DNA from 4 places in the Rhizobium sp. R693 genome. Region 4 is predicted to be linked to each of the others. Evidence: predicted binding sites of a transcription regulator. Region 4 holds the regulator's gene; each other region holds the start of a gene.
The links. The regulator LexA, encoded in region 4, represses DNA repair genes until DNA is damaged. The targets are predictions, from matches to a motif close to TGTTCNNNNTGTGTTCNG.

Region 1 (4,864 bases), on a different contig from region 4:
GAAGGCACGCAGCATGTCGAGCAGCGTCAACTGTTCCGGCTTGCCGCCATTCAGTGCCACTATGTTGCAGCCAAAGGAGGTCTGCAGCGGCGTGTAGCGATAAAGCTGGTTCAGGATGACGTCGGCATTGGCGTCGCGCTTCAATTCAACGACGACACGATAGCCCTGGCGGTCAGATTCATCGCGCAGGTCGGAGATGCCTTCGATACGCTTGTCGCGTACCAGTTCGGCCATCTTTTCGATCATCGTCGACTTGTTCACCTGATACGGGATCTCGGTGATGATGATCTGTTCGCGATCGCCGCGCATCGGCTCGATGGTGGCGACACCGCGCATGATCACGGAGCCACGACCTGTCTCGTAGGCCGAGCGAATGCCGGCGCGACCAAGGATCTTGGCGCCGGTCGGGAAGTCCGGGCCCGGTATGATCTGCATGATGTCAGGCAGCTCGATCGCCGGATTGTCGATCAGCGCAATGCAGCCGTCGATGACTTCGGACAGATTGTGCGGCGGGATATTGGTCGCCATACCGACGGCAATGCCGCCTGCCCCGTTCACCAGCAGGTTTGGGAACTTGGCGGGAACGACGACAGGCTCGGAGAGTGTGCCGTCATAGTTGTCGCGGAAGTCAACCGTTTCCTTGTCGAGATCGTCGAGCAGCGAATGCGCGGCCTTCTGCAGGCGGCACTCGGTGTAGCGTTCGGCCGCCGGCGGATCACCGTCGACGGAGCCGAAGTTGCCCTGGCCGTCGATCAGCGGCAGTCGGAGCGACCACTCTTGTGCCATACGCGCCAGCGCGTCGTAGATCGCCGCATTGCCGTGCGGATGGTATTTACCCATCACATCCCCGGTAACGCGGGCGCATTTGACGTATTTCTTGTTCCAGTCGATGCCGAGTTCGGACATGCCGTAAAGGATGCGCCGGTGCACGGGCTTCAGGCCGTCGCGCACATCAGGCAGCGCGCGGCTGACGATAACGCTCATCGCGTAATCGAGGTACGACCGCTGCATTTCCTCCATGATGGAGATGGGCTCGATGCCTGGCGGGAGCTTCCCGCCGCCGGGGGGTGTTTGCTCAGTCAAAACAGATCACGATCTCTTCTAGAATCACTTGAAGATTTATAGCGGAAAGCCTGTTCCTACGCTAATTTTGGCAGGGGTTTTGAACAGACTTTTGCGGTCTTATGAGGGCAACGGGAGCCTCGGTGGCGGTTATTTACACCACCCGGATAACACCATTTGCCAAATTGATCGCTCCGCATCACAATCGCCCAAAAACCAAGTGTTTATATGGGCTCACGGAGAGACAATGGCAAGCGTCGACCAACTGATCAACGCCTTCACGACGCTGCTTGTCACGATCGATCCGCCTGGTCTTGCTCCGCTCTTTCTTGGGCTCACGACCGGTATGAGCCGCAGCCAGAGAAAACAGGTGGCGCTACGCGGCTCGATTATCGCCTTTGTCATTCTTGCCGCCTTCGCCCTGTTCGGAGCCAGTGTGCTCGGCGTGCTCGGAATTTCGATCGGCGCCTTCCGCATAGCCGGCGGTCTTCTATTATTCTGGATCGCCTTTGAAATGGTATTCGAGAAGCGGCAGGACCGTAAGGAGAAGACGAGCACGGCCGCGATCACCGTCGATCACATCCATAATATCTCGGTCTTTCCGTTGGCGATCCCTCTGATCGCCGGTCCAGGCGCCATTTCGGCGACGATCCTGATTGCTGGGTCGATGCAGGCTTCGCTTGAGCGGGCGCAATTGATCATTGTCATCGCATTGAGCCTGCTGCTGCTGTTTCTCTCGCTGCTCATCGCCGAAAGACTCGATCGCTTCCTTGGCGTAACAGGGCGCGCAATTCTGACGCGCCTTCTCGGCGTCATCCTGGCAGCGCTCGCCACGCAGTTCGTTGTCGACGGTTTGAAGTCTGCCCTCGTCACGATGCCGGTTGGCTAAATCAAAAAGCCGGTTGCCTGCAATGGCTTCCGTCGCGGTAAGCGCGGGATCTCCAAGCCCCTGAGCTTGAAAAGCAAACGGCACACCTCGCGGCGCGCCGTCCAATTCATGTACGGAGGATAGTCTGCGATCAGAACGGGATGTCGTCGTCGAGATCGCGCGAGAAGTTTCCACCGCTACCACCGCTGCTGCGGCCAGATGATTGCGAGGGCGCACCGTAGTCGTCGCCGTAGCCGCCGCCGCCACCGAAATCGCCACCGCCGGCATTGCTGCCGCGACCGCCGCCAAAGCTGGAGCCTCCGCCCTCTCCGCGACCGTCGAGCATCGTCAGCGTCGAGCCGAAGCCCTGCAGAACGACTTCCGTCGAATAGCGGTCCTGGCCGTTCTGGTCCTGCCACTTGCGGGTCTGCAGCGCACCTTCGATGTAGAGCTTAGCGCCCTTCTTCACATACTGTTCGACGACCTTGCAGAGGCCTTCGTTGAAGACCACGACCGTATGCCATTCCGTCTTCTCGCGGCGTTCACCGGAGTTGCGGTCACGCCAGGTCTCGGACGTCGCGATGCGGAGATTGGCGATCGGCCGGCCATCCTGGGTTCGCCGGATTTCGGGGTCGGCGCCCACGTTCCCGATCAGAATTACCTTGTTTACGCTGCCAGCCATACTTTCACCTTACCTGCCGCCCTGCCCGGCGGCGCTTGAACCAATCGGTCCACCTTAAACCATAGAGCGCCGGCGATGCGTGTCCATCGCCGGTTCATCCACAAGGAATTTTGTTCTTTATTTGTTCTAGTTTATCCCTATGATCCTGTCAACCGAATCGAAAACCTTTGCAGCAGACGGACATTCAGCCTCGACTCGCCAGCCGGCATCACTAAATAAGGGGCTTGTTCCAGCACAGAAGCAGAAGACGATGAGCGAACTGAAGACGATTTCTATCCGCGGCGCGCGCGAGCACAATTTGAAGGGCATCGATCTCGATCTGCCTCGAAATAAACTCATCGTCATGACCGGCCTTTCAGGGTCCGGCAAATCGTCGCTTGCCTTCGACACGATCTATGCCGAAGGGCAGCGGCGCTATGTCGAAAGCCTTTCGGCCTATGCGCGCCAGTTCCTTGAAATGATGCAGAAGCCCGACGTCGACCAGATCGACGGCCTGTCACCTGCGATTTCGATCGAGCAGAAAACGACCTCGCGCAACCCGCGCTCGACGGTCGGCACGGTGACCGAGATCTACGACTACATGCGCCTGCTCTTTGCCCGCGTTGGCGTGCCTTATTCGCCGGCGACGGGCCTGCCGATCGAGAGCCAGACGGTCAGCCAGATGGTCGATCGCGTACTGGAGTTCGGAGATGGCACCCGTCTCTACATTCTCGCGCCGCTCGTGCGTGGACGTAAAGGCGAGTACAAGAAGGAACTGGCGGACCTGATGAAAAAGGGCTTCCAGCGCGTCAAGGTTGACGGTCAGTTCTACGAGATCGCCGACGTGCCGGCTCTCGATAAGAAATACAAGCACGACATCGACGTCGTGGTCGACCGCATTGTCGTGCGGCCGGACATGGCTTCGCGCCTTGCCGACAGCTTCGAGACCTCGCTCAAGCTTGCCGACGGCCTGGCGGTTGCGGAATTCGCTGACAAGCCGCTGCCGCCGGAAGAAACTGCCGCCGGCGGCTCTGCCAACAAATCGCTCAACGAAACGCACGAACGCGTTCTCTTTTCGGAAAAGTTCGCCTGCCCGGTGTCGGGCTTCACCATTCCCGAGATCGAGCCGCGACTTTTTTCGTTCAACAATCCAGCCGGCGCCTGCCCGACCTGCGACGGCCTCGGCGCCCAGCAGAAGATTGACGCCAACTTGATCGTGCCAGAGCCTGAGCGCACGCTGCGCGATGGCGCCATTGCACCTTGGGCAAAGTCGACTTCTCCTTATTACAACCAGACACTTGAAGCCCTCGGCAAGCACTACGGCTTCAAGCTCGGCGCCCGTTGGAACGACCTGTCGGAACAGGCCAAGGACGTGATCCTGAATGGCACCGACGAGAAGATCGAGTTCCATTATGCCGATGGTGCGCGGTCCTACACGACGCACAAGAATTTCGAAGGCATCATCACCAACCTCGAGCGCCGCTGGAAGGAGACGGATTCCGCCTGGGCGCGCGAGGAAATCGAGCGCTATATGTCGGCCGCCCCCTGCCCGTCTTGCGGCGGCTATCGCCTGAAGCCGGAGGCACTGGCCGTCAAGATCAACACGCTGCATATCGGCCAGGTGACCGATATGTCGATCCGCGTCGCCCGTGACTGGTTCGAGGTCCTGCCGCAATCACTGAGCGCCAAGCAGAACGAGATTGCTGTTCGCATTCTCAAGGAGATCCGCGACCGCCTGCGCTTCCTCAATGACGTCGGCCTGGACTACCTCAGTCTGTCGCGAAACTCCGGCACCCTGTCGGGTGGCGAGAGTCAGCGTATCCGGTTGGCGTCGCAGATCGGTTCCGGTCTGACCGGTGTGTTGTATGTCCTCGACGAGCCGTCGATCGGCCTGCACCAGCGCGATAACGCTCGCCTGCTCGATACGCTGAAGCACCTTCGCGATATCGGCAACACGGTGATTGTGGTCGAGCATGACGAGGACGCGATCTTGACGGCCGATGACGTCGTCGACATCGGTCCGGCGGCCGGCATCCATGGTGGCCAAGTGATTGCCCACGGCACACCACGGGAAATCATGGCAAACCCGAAGTCGCTGACCGGAAAATATTTGTCCGGCGAGCTGGGTGTCCCGGTTCCTGACGAGCGGCGCAAGCCAAAGAAGGGCAAGGAGATCAAGGTCGTCGGTGCCCGCGGTAACAATCTGAAGAACGTCACTGCCTCCATCCCGCTTGGCGTCTTTACGGCGGTCACTGGCGTATCAGGCGGCGGAA
Region 2 (4,864 bases), on a different contig from region 4:
GCGGAGCGATTTCAGTGAGATATCGACGCCGCTGACACCAATCATCTTGCCGCCGGACATGACCGGATAGGCAATCGAGGTCATCGCGGTGTTTTCGCCGGTCGTCGTTTCCGCGTAAGGCGGCGTCAGCGCGCCCTTCTTGCTTTCCGCGGCAAGCGCATACCAGGCGGCCTTGTAGTCGGAATTGAAGGTGGAGAAGGTGAAGCCGCCATCCTTGCTCTTCGTCCAGTACGGGTTGAAAGTACCATCCTTGGCGGCACCGAAGTCGGCCTTACCTGCCATGGACGGCGACTGGCCGTCGAAGGCGTTAGGCTCTTCGGCAAACCAGCTGCCGAAGGCGAATTGATTGCGCTCGACGTTCGCCTTCAGCATGTCGAGAACGGCCTTGCGATCGAGGTATTTACCTTCCTGACCACGGCCGATCGAACCGGCCATGGAACGTGCCGCGCCGGCCAGTTCTCCAACTGAGGAGGCGACCTCGTTGGCGATCGCCTTCGCTTCGAGATTGGCCTGATCCATGGTGAGGGTCTGGACGCGATTGCGCGTCTCACCGATCAGGAAGTAGTTGGAAACGAGGAGGACGAGCGCGATGGCAATGCCGGTAACGAGGATAAGCTTGGCTGCAAGCGATTTCATGCGAAAGATGAACATGGGTTCCTCGGGAAGCAAGGATGCGCCGAACGGGGCATTCATCGGCACAGGGAACGAGGCGTCGCCCCCTCATGGAGCAGCCGTTACAGAGCCCGGCCCCTGGAGAGGTCCGGTGATGGCAGGACCATCGCCGGAAACCTATTAAATTTGAATGAAATCTAATGAAAATCGACCGCATCTGCGCCAAGCAGTCGCGGCATGTCGCGGGAGGACTTGCCCTATAGCGCTTTTGCGACTTCGGCGTTCAACGGGATCGATGGCTGAGCGCCCTGCTTGAGGCACGCGATCGATCCAGCGACCGCCGCGCGGCGTAGGGAGGCTTCGAAATCCAGCCCCTCGTCCAGGCTCGCCGCGAAGTAGCCGCAGAAGGTGTCACCGGCCCCGACCGTATCGACGGGCTCGATCTTCAGTCCCTTGGCGCGGGAAATGACACCATCGCGGATCGCGATCACGCCGTCCGCGCCGAGCGTCACGATCAGGGTCTGCCCGGTTTCTGCATTGAGCCGCTTCAATGCAGCCTCGCGATCATCCGCCGCCATGTTCTCCTGGCCGGCGAGACGCTCGAACTCTGTTTCGTTTGCGATCACGATGTCGGCAAGGCGACCGAGGCGAGCGGCATCGTCGATCAGCGGGGCGAGGTTGAGGACGGTCGTCACGCCTTTGGCGCGGGCGCCGGCCAGCGCCTGCTCGACGGCCGGAACGGGAACTTCAAACTGAAGCATCAGGATGTCGTCCTTGCTCATGGCCCCCACCGCCGCGTCGGCATCGGCTGGCGTCACCGTACCGTTTGCGCCGGGCACAACGGCAATCATGTTTTCGCCGTCACCGCCGACGAGGATCAGTGCGGTTCCTGTCGGCTCGTCGACCTGCTTGACTGTCCCAAGCTCCGTACCGGCGTCTTTCAGGAGCGCGAGCGCGGGCTCCGCGAAGCCATCGCGGCCGACGGCCCCTGCCATGTGTACGGTGCGTCCAGCGCGTCGTGCCGCCAGCGCCTGATTGGCGCCCTTGCCGCCTGCGGCGGTCGAGAAGCCATTGCCAGCGACCGTCTCGCCGGGTTTCGGCAAGCGTGCGGTGGTGGCGATGAGGTCCATGTTGATGGAGCCGAAAACTGTGATCATGGGTGTCCCGTCCGGTGTTTTTCTTGGGCGCGACACTGCCCGAAGGCCTTACTCGTCGTCAACCACCCTGAGCTTGAGAAGCCCACTGCGACTGTCGACGGATTTTGGTGCGGGATCATTGTCGCGCCCGGCCTTCCCGCCGTCGCCGCCCTCGAATTCCAGAGCCTCGATCTTCGCGCCGCGCTTGGTGAGCTTATCGGCGGAGGTGAGGATCTGGTCGACATCTCTCTGGGCCATGGAAAAATGGTTCTGCAGCTTGCGGACGCGCTCGTCGAGACGACCGAGATCGTCCATCAGATTCGCGACTTCGCCCTGGATGACGTGTGCCTGCGCCCGCATCCGCTGATCCTTCAGCACAGCCTGGATGACCTGGATGGACAGCATCAGCAGCGAAGGAGACACGATGACGATGCGCGATCGATGCGCCTTCTGCACGATCGCTTCGAAATTCTCGTGGATCTCCGCGAAGATCGATTCCGACGGCACGAACATGAAGGCCGTGTCCTGCGTCTCCCCCTGGATCAGGTATTTCTCGGAGATGTCGCGAATATGCGTTTCCATATCGCGGCGAAACTGCTGTGAGGCGACTTTGGCTCCATCCGGACCACCGGCATCTCGGATCGCGTTCCAGGCCTCAAGCGGAAATTTCGCGTCGATCACCAGGGGCGGTGCGCCGTTGGGCATACGGATCGTGCAGTCGGGGCGCGAGCCGTTGGACAGCGTTTGCTGGAATGCATAGGCGCCCATCGGCAGGCCGTCGGCAACGATCGTCTCCATTCGCGATTGGCCGAAAGCGCCGCGCGTCTGCTTGTTGGAGAGGATCGCCTGCAGGCCGACGACGTCCTTCGCCAGCGTCTGGATGTTGCTCTGGGCGGCATCGATGACGGCGAGACGCTCCTGCAGCCGTTGCAGGTTCTCGTGCGTCGATTTGGTCTGTTCGCTGATCGTCGTGCTGACGCGCTGCGACATTCCGTCCAAGCGCTGGTTGATCGCCTGGTTGAGCTCGGACTGTCTCGAGCCGAACACTTCGGCCATCGTCGACATGCGTCCGTGCATCTCTGCCTGGATCTTCAGAAGTTCCGCCATGCGGGCATCCGTTTCGGCCGCACGAAGACTCGCCACCTCGGCCTGCTCGCGTCGCACCTGCCCGCCGCGGACGAGGAGGACGACCAGAAGCAGGATGAGCGCGGCGATTGCGCCTCCGGCGAGGGCCAGCATGGCGGGGCTTGTCTGCGACAGGGCGAGGAGAAACGACTCAGGGCTGGTGTTCATGCCGGCAACAATAGCAAACTCAAATGAGATATCTAGATCAAAACGTGAACAACTCACAAGCGTTTTGGCAAGCGAGATGACCGGAAGGAACAAACGACGGCCGACAAATGAGGGACCTACTTAACTATTGCTCAACCATATTGCGCAAAAGCTCTTCTCAAATTCCCTTTCGTATCAATCACAAAGCAGAGACATCATGACCAGCCAGCAATCCGACAGCGCGCTCAAGCAACGCCTCGATTTTATCGAGCTGGACGATGGAGCTCGCACGGCGCTCCGCGAAATGCGTCCGGCGATCTCGGAGCTACTCGGCGGTGCCCTCGACAAATTCTACGCGAAGCTGGCGAAGACATCCGAAGTCGCGAGTTTCTTTGCCGACAAGGCGCATATGGGGCAGGCCAAGAAGCGCCAGGAAGACCATTGGGCCAATCTGGCTGGCGGCAACTTCGACGAGGCCTATGTGAAAGGTGTTGTCGCGGTCGGCAAGACGCATGCCCGCATCGGCCTCGAGCCGCGCTGGTACATCGGTGGCTATGCCTTGCTGATGAGCGAACTCGTCAAGGGCCTGATGGCCAAGCAATGGCCCTCTATGTTCGCAAGGCAGCAGGGCAAGGTGCTGGCTGAAAAGCTCGCCGCCGTCATCAAAGCCGCGATGCTCGATATGGACTACTCGATCTCGGTCTACCTCGAAGCGCTTGAAGAGAAGCGCCGGAAGCTGGAGGAAGAGCGGGCGAAAGCCGAGCACGATCAGACAATCGCGCTCGATCATCTTCGCCGCAGCCTGGAAGCGCTCTCGAACGGCGATCTTGAGGCGACACTGCCGTCCGACCTTCCGGGCAACTTCAAGGACATGGCCGACGATTACAACCGTGCGGTCGCGGCTCTTCGTACATCTTTTGCCTCAGTGCGGGCAACCTCGGGTGAAATCCTGAGGGGCACCGATATTATCGCCAAGGCTTCCGATGACCTTGCCTTGCGGACCGCCCAGCAGGCCGCGGGCGTCGAGGAAAGCTCGGCGGCGCTCCAGCAGCTTTCCGTCAGCGTCGGTCAGACTGCCGCAAACGCCGAAAAGGCATCGGGTGCAGTTCGGGAGACGCAGCAGAAGGCCAAGAGTTCGGGCGAACTCGTCACCAGCGCCGTTTCGGCGATGGCCGGCATCGAAAAGTCGTCGACCGAGATCGCAAAGATCATCGGCGTGATCGATGAGATTGCCTTCCAGACGAACCTGCTGGCGCTGAACGCCGGTGTCGAAGCCGCGCGCGCCGGCGATGCGGGCAAGGGCTTTGCCGTTGTGGCGCAGGAAGTCCGCCAGCTCGCGCAACGCACCGCCGACGCCGCCAAGGAGATCAAGAACCTGATTTCGGAAAGCTCGGTCCAGGTGAACGAAGGCGTCGACATCGTCAGCAGCACCGGCGAGGCGCTGAGCGACATGATCAACCGTATCGATGTCATCAACCGCTTCGTCGCCGACATCGCCGCCGCCGCCCGTGATCAGGCAACAGGCGTCAATGAGGTCAGCGTCGCCATCCGCAACATGGACACGATCACCCAGCAGAACTCGGGAATGGTCGAGAATACCTCTGCCGAGACGCGGCACCTTCGTGGCGAAGTCGACAATCTGGTGGCATTGCTGCAGCGCTTCCGGACCGGCATTGAAGGTCGTTCGATGATCGCTCCGCGTCGCGCCGCCTGACACGAATACGGCAAATTTCCGGGCTGGAGCGCAAAAAAGCGCTCCGCCCGCCTCTCGGATAATTCCATCCTGGAAAAAGATGCGTTATGGGAACGCCATGACCATCAAGCCACTCATCATTCTCCCCGAT
Region 3 (4,864 bases), on a different contig from region 4:
GCCCTTCGCATTCAGGTGCGCCGCAACCGCCCGAAGCGGCCCTGAATCCCGCACGTAGACGCGTAGGGCCTTCTGCATTTGTAGTGATTTCTCTTCAAGCGACTGGATGGTCTGCAGGCGAAGGCCAACGCCTTCAGGCCGCTCCTCCCCCGTCGCGGTGATAACGAAGGACTTTCCGGATTCCAGCACATCACGATACTGGTTCAGCATTTCGGAAAACAGCACGGCTTCGAACTGACCCGAGGAATCCGAAAACACGATGATGCCCATCTTGTTGCCGGTCCTGGTCTTGCGCTCCTGCTTGGAGATGACCGTCCCTGCAAGGCGGCCGTTACTCGCGCCCTGCTTCACCGCGGCCGAAAACTCGGCGAAGGTCTGGACCCGCATCTTCTGCAGAATGTTCTGGTAGCTGTCGAGCGGATGTGCCGTCAGGTAGAAGCCAAGGACCTGAAACTCCTTGAGCAGCTTCTCGGAGGCCAGCCATGGCGAAAACTGCGGTAGCGAGATTTTCTCCGGGCCAGACGACAGCGCGCTGCCGAAGATGTCCGACTGGCCGCTCAGCTTGTTTTCCTGCGCACGCTGCGCATAGCCCATGATCCGATCGAGACCGCCTGCGAGTTGCGCCCGATCGAGCCCGAAGCAATCGAAAGCACCGGCAAAGATCAGGCTTTCCAGCACACGCCGGTTCACCTGGCGCGGATCGATGCGCAGGCAGAAATCCTCAAGGCTTGCAAATGGGGTGCCGCCCCGGACCTCCACGATGTGGTCGACGGCTGATTCGCCGACTCCCTTCAGCGCCGCCAGCGCATAGTAGATCCTGTCGTCACCGGTTTCGAAGTGGCGGAACGAGGTCTGCACCGAGGGTGGGATCACCTCAATGTCGAGGCGCTTGGCGTCCTGGCGGAAGTCGTTCACCTTCTCGGTGTTCGACATATCGAGTGTCATCGACGCGGCAAGGAACTCGACCGGATAATGCGCCTTCATGTAGGCGGTCTGATAGGAGACAATCGCGTACGCGGCGGCGTGCGACTTGTTGAAGCCGTAGTTCGCGAACTTGGCGAGCAGCTCGAAGATGTTGTCGGCCTGCGGCTTAGACACACCGTTCTTGATGGCGCCATCGACGAAGCGCTCGCGCTGCTGGTCCATCTCCGCCTTGATCTTTTTACCCATGGCGCGACGCAGAAGGTCGGCTTCGCCGAGCGAATAGCCCGACAGGACCTGGGCGATCTGCATCACCTGCTCCTGGTAGACGATAACCCCCTGCGTTTCCTTCAGCAGATGGTCGATCGTCGGATGGATCGACTCGATTTCTTCCTCGCCGTGCTTGCGGGCATTGTAGGTCGGAATATTCTCCATCGGACCCGGACGATAAAGGGCCACGAGCGCGATGATGTCCTCAATGCAGTCCGGCTTCATGCCGATCAGCGCCTTGCGCATACCCGCACTTTCGACCTGGAACACGCCGACGGTTTCGCCACGCGAAAGCATCTCGTAGGTCTTCTTGTCGTCGAGCGGGATCGAAGCGAGGTCCACCTTGATGCCGCGCTTGGCGACGAAATCGACGGCGACCTTCAACACCGTCAGCGTCTTCAGACCGAGGAAGTCGAACTTGACGAGGCCAGCCTGCTCGACCCATTTCATATTGAACTGGGTGACCGGCATGTCGGAGCGCGGATCGCGATACATCGGCACCAGCTTCGACAGTGGTCGGTCGCCGATGACGATACCGGCAGCATGGGTGGAGGCGTGGCGGTACAAGCCCTCGATCTTCTGGGCAATATCGAGCAGGCGCGCGACGACAGGCTCCTTGTCGGCCTCCTCCTGCAGCTTCGGCTCCTCCTCGATCGCCTTCGACAGCGGCGTCGGGTTGGCAGGGTTGTTGGGAACCAGCTTGCATATCTTGTCGACCTGGCCGTAGGGCATTTCCAGCACACGGCCGACGTCGCGCAGTGCCGCGCGCGCCTGTAGCGACCCAAAGGTGATGATCTGCGCCACCTGCTCGCGGCCGTATTTGCGCTGCACGTAGCGGATCACCTCTTCTCGGCGATCCTGGCAGAAGTCGATGTCGAAGTCCGGCATCGAGACGCGTTCCGGGTTGAGGAAGCGTTCGAAGAGCAGCGAGAAACGCAGCGGATCGACGTCGGTGATCGTCAGCGCATAAGCGACCAGCGAGCCCGCACCCGAACCGCGACCCGGGCCAACGGGAATATCATGCTGCTTTGCCCATTTGATGAAGTCCGAAACGATCAGGAAGTAGCCCGGGAACTTCATGCGTTCGATAACGCTGAGTTCAAACTCCAGCCGCTCGCGGTAGTCTTTCTCCTCGTAGCCGTGCGACATGCCGAGCGTGGCAAGGCGACTATCCAGTCCCTCCTCCGCCTGCCGGCGCAGTTCGAGCGCCTCTTCGCGCTCCGCTTCCTCAGGGTCGGCCGTGGCGCCGGTGAAGCGGGGCAGGATCGGCTTGCGCGTCTTGAGGATGAAGGAGCAGCGCCGCGCGATCTCGATAGTATTTTCCAGCGCTTCCGGTAGATCGGCAAAAAGCTTCGCCATTTCGGCGCGGCTTTTCAGGTAGTGATCAGGCGTTAGACGGAACCGCGTATCGTCGGAAACGATCGCGTTGTGGGCAACGGCCATCAGGGCGTCATGCGCATCATAATCGTCACGGGTCGGGAAAAAGGCTTCATTGGTGGCGACCAGCGGCAAATCGTGCTTATAAGCAAGGCCGATCACCTTCTGCTCATGGCGCTTGTCATAGGTGCCGTGCCGCTGCAACTCGACGTAAAGCCGGTCGCCGAAATGACGCTTCAGCAGCAGAAGGCGTGCCTCCGCTTGAGCTGCATGTCCGTCCTTGAGCGCCATGTCGATCGGTCCCGTCAAGGCACCGGTCAGAGCTATCAGGCCTTCCGTTCCGATCTCGTCGAGCCAAGAGGCGCGAATGTGGCTCGATTGACCATTGCCCTCGCCGCCGAGATAGGCGCGGCTGACCAGATCCACCAGCCGCTCGTAACCAGCATCAGTCGCCGCCAAGAGGACCAGCGACGGCAGCTTGACGAGCACCTGCTGGCCGCCGCGCCGTTCCGGCTCAAGACCATCTTCCATGTCGATCGAGACCTGACAGCCAATGATCGGCTGCAGGCCCTCGTCCATGGCCTTCTGTGAAAACTCGAGGGCGACAAACAGATTGTTGGTGTCAGTGATCGCGATGGCCGGCTGGCTATCGCCCGACGCCTTATAGAGGATCTTCTTGAGCGGCAGTGCCCCTTCGAGGAGCGAATAAGCCGAGTGGACACGAAGGTGAACGAAGCCCGGCGTACCGCCGATGAAACCGCTTGCCGCGTCTTTCTCCGCACCCGCCATGACATGCCTTCCGATCACCTGAATCAAATCAGGTCTATTCTCAGCATCGGGGGGTCGATGTCCAGACAAGGGTTGCGTTCGGACCGCATGACAGCCATGCGGTCCCCGAAATTCTTACATTGCCATGCAGATCAGCGAGAAGCTGGCAACGAACATTGCGATGGAGGTGAATGCTGCGATATCACGGATCAAGTCAGTCATTTGGCTCTCCTGTTCTCTTATGTTTTCAATTTGTTCCGCTATTGTTCTATTGTCAACAGGATTCTTTTCCGCTCTGCTGGCCGTATGGCGATGGGAGAAAAGCATGTTTAAGTTTGTATTAATTGCGGGATTGGTTCTATCGACAGCGTTTACCGCTCGAGCCGAGCAGATCGACCCCGCGCGTATCATCGACGCGGCGACAGGTGATTGGGATGGCGACGGGAGTGCGGATCTCGCACTGCTGGTTGCACCTGAAGATAGCGCCAGCGACGATCAAATCGGAATCTACATCTATCTTCGTGATAGCGACCACGAGCTGCTGCGACTTTCCATGAGCGCGCCAAACAAGATTTGGGGCAGCACCAGCGCTGACGGCGTCTTCGGTCAGGAACCCTCGTTGAAAGCCGTCGGCAAGTCCTCGATCGCAATACATTCGCAGAACAGCGCCATCGGGCGCGACCGCTGGGACCAGACGCTGACAGTGGCTTATCGCAACAAACAGTTCGTTGTCGCCGGTTACACCTACAATCACTATGACACGCTCGACCCCAACGCCGGCGGTACCTGCGACTACAATGCATTGACCGGCAAGCTGCAGAAGAATGGCAAAGACATCAAGGCCGAGCCGCGCGTCATCCCAATCGTCCAATGGAATGACGACACAGGGCAAGCGATCTGTGGGCAATAGTCTTTGTTCTTATTCTGTTCTTTACAATTGGCACGGTTATTGAGAGGCTGCCGAGCTGGAGAACAAAGATATGGATATCGCCGCACTGAATAGCTTCATCGTCGAGGCAAAGGCCAATTCCTATGTCGGCGGCGGAAGTCCCGCGCCCGCGTGCCGAACAGGATCGCATGACATCGGTTATCAGCGCGGCCCATGGCGCTATCTCGACAGTTATTTCGGCGGCACCGATTTCGCCGGGCAGGAAGTGGTCTGGCTGGACAGCGAACCGATCTGGGCAATGAACTACTTCGGCCGCATCGTCGAGCATTCGCTGATCGACGGAGAACGGGCGGGGACTGTCATCAAGGCTGCGCTGTCAAAAATGTATGGCGAGTATCGACGCTTTCTCGGCGGTATGGAATTCGATCATGCCTTCGGTATCTATGCCGATCAAAGCATGGGCGACTGCAGCCATTTCAGCGGCCGCGAGGTAATCGTCGTGAACGAACGCAGGGCCTACGAACTGGACTACCGTGGCGGCCTCATCCACCCGTGATCAGAAATCCACGACCTTGCCGTCGGCGATTGTGACGCGCCGGTCCATGCGGCCGGCGAGTTCGTGATTGTGGGTCGCGATCA
Region 4 (4,864 bases):
AGCTTCGCGAACAGTTCAACTCGAGCGTCCGCACGCTTTCCGGCGCGATGAAGGACATTGCAATCGCGACGAATGCGGTAAAGATCGGCTCCGGCGAAATTTCATCAAGCACTGAAGATCTGGCGCGGCGAACGGAACATCAAGCAGCCTCGCTCGAACAGGCCGCTTCCGCGCTCGACCAAATCACCGTGACCGTCAAGAACTCGTCGGAACGCGCGAATGAAGCGAATGCGATGATGACGGCGACCAAGGAAAGCGCCAGCTATTCGGCAACCGTCGTACACGAGGCGGTGGCTGCGATGGAGAAGATCGAAACGTCGTCCGCGCAGATTGGCGCGATCATCAATGTCATCGATGAAATCGCCTTCCAGACCAACCTGCTTGCGCTCAATGCCGGGGTGGAAGCCGCCCGTGCAGGTGAGGCCGGCAAGGGCTTTGCCGTCGTGGCACAGGAGGTGCGCGATCTGGCGGGCCGCTCTGCCAATCTGGCGAAGGAAATCAAACAGTTGATCGAGACCTCTTCCGGTCAGGTTTCGACCGGCGTTGCCTTGGTCAACCGCACCGGCGAAGCCCTAAACCATATCGATCAGCAGGTCCTGAAGGTGACGGCGCTGATAGAGGCGATCGTGCGTTCCTCTTCCGAACAGACGACCGCCCTCGTCGAAGTCAACGCCGCGGTCAACACCATGGACAGCGTCACGCAACAGAACGCAGCGATGGCCGAGGAAACGAGTGCGGCCTGCCGCGAGCTTGGCGACGAGACAGCACACCTCAATCACCTGCTCTCCCGCTTCGTCCTCGAGAATGCAACGAGGGCCGCGGCATCGGGATACTCTTCAAACCAAAGGATCGCGCTCGCCAGCTGATGGCGAGCATCCTCCGCTCGCCCTTCAAGCCAGTTTGGCAATCGCGTCGAAGGCGAGGAGTTTTTCCAGCAGCCGCGGCATATCCTTGAGGTATACCATGTTCGGGCCATCAGACGGCGCGTTGTCCGGATCTTCGTGTGTCTCGACGAATACACCTGCGACGCCGACTGCAACGGCAGCGCGCGCGAGAGTTTCGACAAACTCGCGCTGACCACCGCTGGAACCGCCTTGCCCGCCCGGTTGCTGGACTGAATGCGTCGCATCGAAAACAACCGGAGCGCCCATCGCCGCCATGATTGGCAGCGAACGCATGTCCGATACGAGCGTGTTGTAGCCGAAGGAGGCCCCGCGCTCGCACAGGAGAATATTCGGGTTGCCTGTCGAGTTCAGCTTGTTGAGGACATTCTTCATGTCCCAAGGCGCCAGGAACTGCCCCTTCTTGACGTTGATGGCTCGGCCGGTTTTGGCGGCAGCCACGAGCAGGTCCGTCTGGCGGCTGAGGAAGGCAGGAATCTGCAGGATGTCGACGACGGTTGCCACCTCGGCGCACTGCTCTTCCGTATGGATGTCAGTCAGAACAGGAAAACCGTATTCCTTCTTAAGATCGGAAAAGACCTCCAGAGCCTTTTCAAGGCCGATGCCTCGCTGGGCCGAGAGCGACGTCCGGTTGGCTTTGTCGAAGGACGACTTATAAACGAGACCAAGACCAAGCTTGTCGCAGAGTTCCTTAAGCACGCCCGCGACCATGAATGCATGGTCACGGCTCTCCATTTGACACGGGCCGGCAATCAGCGACAGCCTGCCGATATTCGAAAAGGTGACACGGTCGGCGCCTTGGCCAACCACGACTTCGGAATTTGTCTGGCTCATCGTTTCTCCTCGAAGGCGAAGAGCGCACCCTGCCCGGGCGCCGCCTTCACCAGAATTCGATTGTTCTTGCGCGTGTAGGTCATCCCGTTAGCAGCCAAATGCGCTTCTGTCACGGCGAGATCACTGACCGTGAAAACAATGGCGACGCCACGCAGGCCGCGATCGTTTGAGGGTGCGGGAATGTCGAAGTAGGCATCCAATCCATCTGGAGAGAGAACGCTCACTTTGGCGTTCGGAGTTGTAACACTCGCGCCAAAGGCCTCGTTAGTCACCGTGAGGCTGTGCGCCGCGGCGCGCACAAATGGTGCAAAAGCCTTTGGGTCCCGCGCGCCAAGAATGATCTCCGCGATTCCTTTGACGCCGTTCACATGGGTTTGCAGCGTCCTTCGATCAGACGGCAGCGGATTGACGCGTTGGCATGTGAAAAAGAAAAAGTCCGGAGCTCGCAGATCGACCGCGAACGCGAGCTTGAACGCGGCGGTTGCCTGAGAACCGTCGGGCAGTCTCATCGGTCGCTCGAACTGCAGCATCTCGCCACCGTTGATCTTTTCGGCAAGGAATCTGGCATGGTCGCGGTCGGCATCGGCGGTCGCGAAGACCGCCGCGGAGAACCCATCATCCCCGCATCGAAACCGAAAAGCGCGGTCACGCGCGGTAAAGACATTGCCTTTCTTCGCTGACGCCTCATACGGTTCTGCGCTGGCGACCGCGAGCGGCTCCAGGTAAGTTTCGTCGGCGAAGAATATGCAGGCGTTCTCGGTTCCAAAAGGATGCCGGGCATCGGGCGCGACGGTGAATCCGAGTTTTCCGAGACGCTCGCGGGCAAGTACAATATTGGAGACCGGCAGCACGATGTGGTCCAGCGGATGTGCTTCGCTCATGGCAAACTCCCGGGAATTTGCGAAGATGTGCGCCGGGCAAGGGAACAATGCAACCCCCTTCTGCGCTTTCGCTCAAAAGCAACGCAAAAACTGAACAAGTTGCAGGCAAGTTTTACGAAAATTTAGGTACTTGCGGAACACATATGGAACATATAGTGTCTGTTCTGGCTTTGTTTCACGACTCTGGGGTTCAACTTCGATGCTGACGCGCAAGCAACAGGAGCTTCTTCTCTTCATTCACGAACGAATGAAGGAGTCCGGTGTCCCCCCGTCTTTTGACGAAATGAAAGACGCCTTGGACCTCGCGTCGAAGTCCGGCATCCACCGGCTAATTACTGCTCTGGAAGAACGTGGTTTCATTCGTCGACTGCCGAATCGAGCCCGCGCCCTGGAGGTCATCAAGCTTCCTGAAGCCTACAATCCGAGCTTGCAGCCCCGCCGCGGCTTTTCGCCGAGCGTCATCGAAGGCAGCCTCGGAAAGCCACAGCCGGTCGCGCCGCCGAAGCCGGCTGCACAAGCCGACAACGGCAATTCCGCCTCCGTGCCAGTCATGGGACGGATCGCCGCGGGCGTGCCGATTTCGGCAATCCAGAACATTACCCACGACATCACTGTTCCAGCCGACATGCTTGGCCCGGGCGAACACTATGCGCTTGAGGTCAAGGGCGACTCGATGATCGAAGCCGGCATCTTTGATGGCGACACGGTGATCATCCGCAACGCCAGCACTGCAAATGCCGGCGACATCGTTGTCGCACTTGTCGATGACGAGGAAGCAACCCTTAAGCGCTTCCGCCGCAAAGGCGCTTCCATTGCGCTTGAGGCCGCGAACCCGGCTTATGAAACGCGTATTTTCGGGCCTGACCGTGTCAAGGTTCAGGGCAAGCTCGTCGGCCTCATTCGCCGTTATCATTGAAGACAGGCGGCTCACCGTCGAAGGTGCCGCTCCGCCAGTTGTATGCCCGATGCCGCATCCAAGGGCGGTCAAGTGTGGTGTAGGCCGTCGTTACCACGGGTACACCCTGGTCATCTATCCTTATCTCAGCAGCGCCCGAATGACGCAGGGTTTCGCCGGTGAACAGAAGCGCGCCCGACCGGCATGCCGTCGCCCGCAGGCGAGCGGGCGTTACGACGATATCAGCTGTATCACAGGCAGTGCCGAAATAAGCGAGATTTTCGACGATTGTCACGATGTAGCCGCATGCGGGGCAGTGCACCAGGCGCCTTTCAGGCAGACGAAGCGGTTCCCAGCGCCCGTCGCAGCCTGACGTAGCGCGTTGCGAGCGTTACGCAATTCCGTTGCTGAGAGCCGTGGAGCTTCCCCTTTACTTCTCCGCTGACGAACAGGGCCGACGCCTTCCAATAGTTGCGGTGGCTGGCTTAACTCCGCCGCGAGCGCCCTTCGCCATTGATCGAAGACGAAGTCAGGCGGATGGGGTCGATTGGATTGCAAGGACCTGCCCTTTGACAATCGCGACAAATGCTGCCGTCCTCGGCCATGACAATTTCGCGGGGGCGGTCTGGACGGCGCCAATGCCACAATGGCGCCAACGCGATCACGGCAGCGCCGAGATAGCGGAGCTTGGTTCGCAGAGGGGCAAGCGAGAGGAAGCCCGCGACCGCCACAGGAAAGTACCAACCCGGCAATCGTCCCATATCGACGTTGCCACCCCAGCCCGAGACCGTCTTGGCAATGGCGATCACGATGTCGAGCCCGAAGCCCGCGATTTTCCAGGGAATAACATCGAGGCCAAACGGCGTCAGCAACATCGCGAACATCCCCATTGGCATTACCACAAAAGAGATCACCGGCATGGCCATGAGATTTGCGGGTAGTCCGTAAGCGCTGAGCCGGTGGAAGTGCTCGACGGCAAAGAGCGCCGTCGAGAAGCCGCCGATCATCGAGGTCAGCAAGATGCCCCCAAAGAAGCGAGCGACAAAAACGATGGGCTTCACTGCGGCGACCTGCAGCAGAGGGTGTTCGCGCGCGCTTCTCTTCGACCAGATCGCGTAACCGGCGACAAGGGCGAGCGTCGCTGCAAATGACATCTGGAAGCTCGGTCCCAGCGCCTCGGACGGAGACAGGAGCAAATCCGTTCGCGCCGATCCCGTCGAAATAGGCGCTGAAAGCAAAATCGTTGATCTCGGGGGGCGCGGGTCCGGCAGGCGGCGTCAGCCGCGCGCGACCCGTCAACCACGCACCGATGCCGATTGGTTCCGCCTGCCCGCGCGACGACGGAAACCCGC

Region 1: uvrA (excinuclease ABC subunit UvrA) is a predicted target of LexA. The motif match lies at 2,724-2,741, and genes of this name have one in related genera.
Region 2: ATY79_RS12400 (DNA recombination protein RmuC) is a predicted target of LexA. The motif match lies at 3,075-3,092, and genes of this name have one in related genera.
Region 3: dnaE (DNA polymerase III subunit alpha) is a predicted target of LexA. The motif match lies at 3,579-3,596, and genes of this name have one in related genera.

The regions. Positions count from the first base shown of each region.
Region 1 is NZ_LOKY01000013.1:8,567-13,430, forward strand. Features, by position in the region: gene gyrA (DNA gyrase subunit A) at 1-1,083, opposite strand, end outside; gene ATY79_RS14410 (MarC family protein) at 1,310-1,951, shown strand; gene ATY79_RS14415 (single-stranded DNA-binding protein) at 2,082-2,612, opposite strand; gene uvrA (excinuclease ABC subunit UvrA) at 2,863-4,864, shown strand, end outside.
Region 2 is NZ_LOKY01000012.1:99,665-104,528, reverse strand. Features, by position in the region: gene ATY79_RS12410 (methyl-accepting chemotaxis protein) at 1-651, opposite strand, end outside; gene ATY79_RS12405 (ribokinase) at 870-1,769, opposite strand; gene ATY79_RS12400 (DNA recombination protein RmuC) at 1,818-3,041, opposite strand; gene ATY79_RS12395 (globin-coupled sensor protein) at 3,238-4,734, shown strand; gene def (peptide deformylase) at 4,832-4,864, shown strand, end outside.
Region 3 is NZ_LOKY01000005.1:185,031-189,894, reverse strand. Features, by position in the region: gene dnaE (DNA polymerase III subunit alpha) at 1-3,357, opposite strand, end outside; gene ATY79_RS07300 (hypothetical protein) at 3,662-4,246, shown strand; gene ATY79_RS07295 (DUF5680 domain-containing protein) at 4,317-4,781, shown strand; gene ATY79_RS07290 (ABC transporter ATP-binding protein) at 4,782-4,864, opposite strand, start outside.
Region 4 is NZ_LOKY01000003.1:153,581-158,444, reverse strand. Features, by position in the region: gene ATY79_RS04900 (methyl-accepting chemotaxis protein) at 1-866, shown strand, start outside; gene kdsA (3-deoxy-8-phosphooctulonate synthase) at 891-1,736, opposite strand; gene ATY79_RS04890 (VOC family protein) at 1,733-2,617, opposite strand; gene lexA (transcriptional repressor LexA) at 2,817-3,533, shown strand; gene ATY79_RS31275 (hypothetical protein) at 3,514-3,807, opposite strand; gene ATY79_RS31270 (ComEC/Rec2 family competence protein) at 3,998-4,666, opposite strand.